DNA from 2 places in the Paenibacillus sp. CAA11 genome. Region 1 is predicted to be linked to the other one. Evidence: riboswitches for the same ligand, from Rfam matches in the RefSeq annotation. Region 1 holds a riboswitch; the other holds the start of a gene.

The links. A riboswitch is a leader RNA that binds a small molecule or an ion and turns the genes downstream of it on or off. The one in region 1 is predicted to bind S-adenosylmethionine.
Region 2: it holds a riboswitch for S-adenosylmethionine, as region 1 does, so the genes downstream of both, DCC85_RS17915 (methionine ABC transporter ATP-binding protein) here and metA (homoserine O-acetyltransferase MetA) in region 1, are expected to answer to the same signal.

The regions. Positions count from the first base shown of each region.
Region 1 covers NZ_CP028922.1:1,465,713-1,468,181, forward strand. Annotated here, with positions in the region: gene corA (magnesium/cobalt transporter CorA) at 1-188, opposite strand, end outside; SAM riboswitch class I at 674-799, shown strand; gene metA (homoserine O-acetyltransferase MetA) at 938-1,873, shown strand; gene DCC85_RS06845 (aminotransferase class I/II-fold pyridoxal phosphate-dependent enzyme) at 1,893-2,469, shown strand, end outside.
Region 2 covers NZ_CP028922.1:3,830,146-3,832,614, reverse strand. Annotated here, with positions in the region: gene DCC85_RS17925 (UbiD family decarboxylase) at 1-274, shown strand, start outside; gene DCC85_RS17920 (Cthe_2314 family HEPN domain-containing protein) at 380-1,093, shown strand; SAM riboswitch class I at 1,205-1,364, shown strand; gene DCC85_RS17915 (methionine ABC transporter ATP-binding protein) at 1,483-2,469, shown strand, end outside.

The DNA of each region.
Region 1 (2,469 bases):
GGCCGCTGATCTTCTTCGCTCAAGCAGTCTTCTACTGCCAGATCATGCAAAGAGAAGAGCGGCTGTAATACGGCTAAATCATCCACATCCGCATCAATCCAGTAGAAGCCTTCGGATGGCGCATTCAGTGTGAGTTCAACATCTTCTACCGGGGTAAAGACCCCTGCGTTTACATGCCGGATTTTCATCTGGTTTCACTCCTTTGCCTGTCCGAGGACAGGGCTATGCTCTTAGGAAAGCACAGGGGAAACCCAGCAGCCTCCGGTCTTTGCTGCTACTGTAACCTATTGTAAGCAAGGATGCACCGTAGAACGAAAGAGTCCCCTGCCTTCGTCCCGAGCAAGCTGCTGAGATTTTCCCTGTGCTGTTGTATATCTGGGGACTTGCTCTGCGGACTAGAGTCGCCTTCCATTCTTAGTTTCACCTCGTTATGCTCAGTTTTAGACACCAGTATAGTATAACGCCGGATCCTGGCGGTTATCAAGATAAATTGGCAGCAGGGACGGCTTAAGTGGAGCAATAGATGGAACAATATATGGAAGGCGGTAAAGGATGGTGCAAATGCGGGTGGAAATTAGGCCCAGCGCTTGACGGGCAGATGCTCATGCTTTAAAGTATTGATTAAATCAAGATATAGGCTTTGTAATATTTAATCCTAATTTCATACAGCGAAATCTTATCAAGAGCAGGTGGAGGGACTAGCCCGATGATACCCGGCAACCGGCGAGCAATCGCACGGTGCTAATTCTTGCAGGACATTTAAGCGAAGTGCTCGCTTAAAGTCTCTGAGAGATGAGAGAGGCGCATATAAGTGTAATCAATGACCTTTCTCGATAGCTTCGGGAAGGGTCATTTTGTTATTTACACATGCCAACACTTGTTTGCAGGCCCTTTTCATACTGGATTTTCGCAAACTTTGCAAAGGAGTGAGCCCAGCTTGCCAATTAAGATTCCTGATCATTTGCCCGCCAAAGAAGTGCTGGTCGGCGAGAATATTTTTGTTATGGATGAGAGCAGAGCCTACAGGCAGGACATTCGCCCATTACGTATCGCCATCCTGAATTTGATGCCTACGAAAGAGACTACAGAATCCCAGCTTCTACGGTTGATCGGCAATACGCCGCTTCAGGTTGAGTTTACTCTGCTGCATCCAAGATCCCACATTTCCAAGAATACCTCGCAGGAGCATCTTGAGACGTTCTATAAGACGTTCGATGAAGTCAAGCACCGTCGTTATGACGGGATGATCATTACCGGGGCACCCGTTGAGCAGCTTGAGTTCGAGGAAGTAAACTACTGGAATGAAATTCAGGAGATCTTTAACTGGAGCAAGTCGCATGTCACCTCGACCATTCACATTTGCTGGGCCTCCCAGGCAGGGCTTTATCATCATTTTGGCGTGCCGAAGGTACCGCTTGAAGAAAAATGCTTCGGGGTGTTCTCCCATAGAGTCAACATCCCAAATACGAAGTTGCTTCGGGGATTTGACGAGCTGTTCTATGTTCCGCATTCCCGCCACACGGAGGTGCGGCGCGAAGATATCGAGAGGGTGCCTGAGCTGGATATTCTGGCAGAGTCGGAAGAGGCGGGCGTCTACCTGGTTGCAACCCGGGACGGCAAACAGATATTTGTTACAGGCCATGCGGAGTATGACCCACTGTCGCTCAAATGGGAATACGACCGGGATGCAGCCAAAGGGCTGGATGTTAAGCTTCCGCTTCATTATTATCCTAACGATGATCCGACGCAAACGCCTCCATCGGTATGGAGAGCACACGCAAACTTATTATTTTCCAATTGGCTAAATTATTATGTGTATCAAGAGACACCTTACGATATCGACGAGCTGGCTGAGTTCGTCTATGAAATATAGCGAGGAGATGGGCTTAACAATGGCAGAGGACAAACTTCGTATAGAGAGCAGATTGGCACAAATCGGTTCGGTCAGTGAGCCTGTTACAGGAGCGATAAATTATCCGATTTATCAGGCAACGGCGTTCAGGCATCCAAGACTAGGGCAGAGCACTGGCTTTGATTATGCTAGGACGAAGAGTCCTACGCGTACTATTCTGGAGGAGGCGGCCGCCGAGCTAGAATCGGGTGATGCAGGCTTTGCCTGCAGCTCAGGGATGGCTGCTTTGCAGATCGTCTTTACCTTATTCGCCTCGGGAGATCATCTGATTGTCTCACTGGATCTGTATGGGGGGACCTATCGCTTGCTGGAGAGAATTCTCTCGAAGTATGGAGTTACTGCTTCTTATGTGGATACGAATGATTTGGAGGCACTTGAAGCATCAAGACAGCCGAATACCAAGGCAGTATTCATAGAAACGCCGACCAATCCGCTTATGATGATCACAGATATAGCGGCAGTAAGCGCTTGGGCCAAGAAGCATGGGTTACTTACAATTGTAGATAACACCTTGCTTACTCCATTCTTTCAACGTCCGCTAGAGCTTGGAGCCGACA
Region 2 (2,469 bases), 2.4 Mb from region 1:
TGAACGGGGAACAGCCTGGCCGCTGGTTGTGCTCGTGGACGACGCAGCCGAGGTAGCAGCAAGTACGAATAAGTTCCTCTGGACGGTCTTCACGCGGTTCAACCCGGCGACCGATATTTATTCTGGGGCTGAGGTCCGCCAGCACCATCTGGCTTACAGCCTGCCGCTGGTGATTGATGCCCGCATGAAACCGGGATACCCGGATGAGCTGTTCCCGCGTGAGGATATTGTGAAATTGGTGGATGAACGTTGGAAAACCTATTTTCAAGGGTAAACTTTAGAGTACAAACGAAAAATAAGCCAAGAGGTCTGATATCGCAGCATAGCTTACAACCGCGGCATATCAGCTTATAGATCATACACAAAGCGAGGGATAGGGATGCTGCGAACGCTGCTGGGAGAACCGCCTAGAGAGAATGAGGGACTGCTTCAGGACGCGATGAACGCCATGGTAGAGACGCTGCATAAGCTGGAGCGGGAAATGGATAAGAACGATGATCCTACCCATGATTACCGCCGCCTGGAGATTTGGACACGGGGGCTGATTTCCTCGATTGATGAGCTGGAGCAGAGTGCGTATGCTGCCGCTTTTTTCAGAAAAAAGGTGACGACCGACTATATTGATGAAATGCAGCCGCAGGAGAAAAGCGATTATGCCCGGTATGTGTATTTTTATAAAGATGGTTTTATACGATTGTTCTCGCTATTGGACAAGCTCGGAACTTTGCTGAACGATCTATACGAGCTGAACACGGCCAAGGTCAAGCCGCACTTTTCTTATTTTACCGTGCTGCGCCAGTTTCGTTACTTGAAAGTGCACCTTGAGCTTGGAAATAAGCTGAGTGACCTGAAGGAAAAGTATAAAGAGCCGCTTGGGCTATTGCGCCGCCGCAGAAATACGGAGATTCATTACATGAACTCGGAAATGCAGGACGATCTCTGGCAGCGCCACCGAACCCTGCATGGCAAGATCGAGCTGGAGGACCTAGACAAGCATCTCAAGGACCTGGCAGATGGCTGCGAAATGGTGTTCAGCACCGTATTTACCGTATTTGATTATACAAATAAAAATTGGCGAAAAGCCAAACCGTAATTTAATTTGCCAAGGGCAAAATTTCCCTTTGACAAACTATGTGAGAGTCTCTATACTAAGTCTATCTTCAAGTTATGAAAACATAACATTTATTTTCTTATAATTTCATATTTCTTATCCAGAGAGGCGGAGGGAAAGGCCCGATGAAGCCCGGCAACCGATTCGGTGGCTATTAAATGGTCCAAGTAAGCAGGAGACCCTTTATAAGTTACCCGAGTGACATGGTGCTAATTCCTCAGAGTACATGATCATGTATTCTGGCAGATGAGAAGGTATAGCTCTTACATGCATAGAGCCCTTGGAATTCTGCCGAGGGCTCTTTTTATATGATAAAGAGACGTGCAGATGAGCTTAAAAACGTGTATTAGAAGACAGGAGGGAATGTTGGGTTGATTGAATTAAAAGGAATCACCAAGATCTACGGCAGCAAGCAGAAAATAACAACCGCCTTGTCCGGATTGAATCTCTCTGTAAAAAAGGGAGAAATCTTCGGAGTCATTGGGCATTCGGGTGCGGGCAAGAGTACTCTTATCCGCTGTGTGAATTTGCTTGAACGTCCAACTGAAGGAGAGGTTTGGGTAGGCGGTGTGAATCTGACCTCCCTTGGCAAACGTCAGCTGCAGAAGCAACGGCATAAAATCGGCATGATCTTTCAGCACTTTAACTTGTTATCGTCGGCAACGGTCTATGATAATATCGCATTTCCCCTGACCCTGATCGGTACGGATAAAGCTAAGATCAAGGCGAAGGTGGAGGAGCTGCTGGCTCTGGTTGGACTTGAGGCTCACAGCAAGAAGTACCCGTCTCAATTGTCGGGCGGACAGAAGCAGCGTGTCGGCATTGCCCGTGCGCTAGCGAGTGACCCTGATGTGCTGCTCTGTGATGAAGCCACTTCGGCACTTGATCCGCAGACCACGGACTCAATTCTGAGGCTGCTGCTGGATATTAACCGAAAGTTAGGGCTTACCATCATGCTCATTACCCATGAAATGCATGTTATTCAGAGCATCTGCGACCGGGTAGCGGTTATCCATCAGGGCGGAATTGTTGAAGAAGGCCCAGTGGCTGAGGTTTTCCTGAAGCCGCAGCATCCGGTAACCCGGGAATTTGCCTTCCGCGAGTCCATCAGCGGCGATTCGCTCAAGCAGGCCTTGAAGGCCGCTAAATCCGGCGCCCGCGCCGTGAAGATTACGTTCCTTGGCGCAACGACCTATGAGTCGGTTCTATCCCAAGTTGCGAAGGAGACAGGCGTGAACTTTGCGATTCTGCAGGGTACCATCTCTACAATCAAAGATGTTCCTTACGGGCAGCTGGTTGTCTCTTTCGAGGGAGACTCAGGGGCGATCGACAAGACACTGCAAACGCTGACTGAGCGC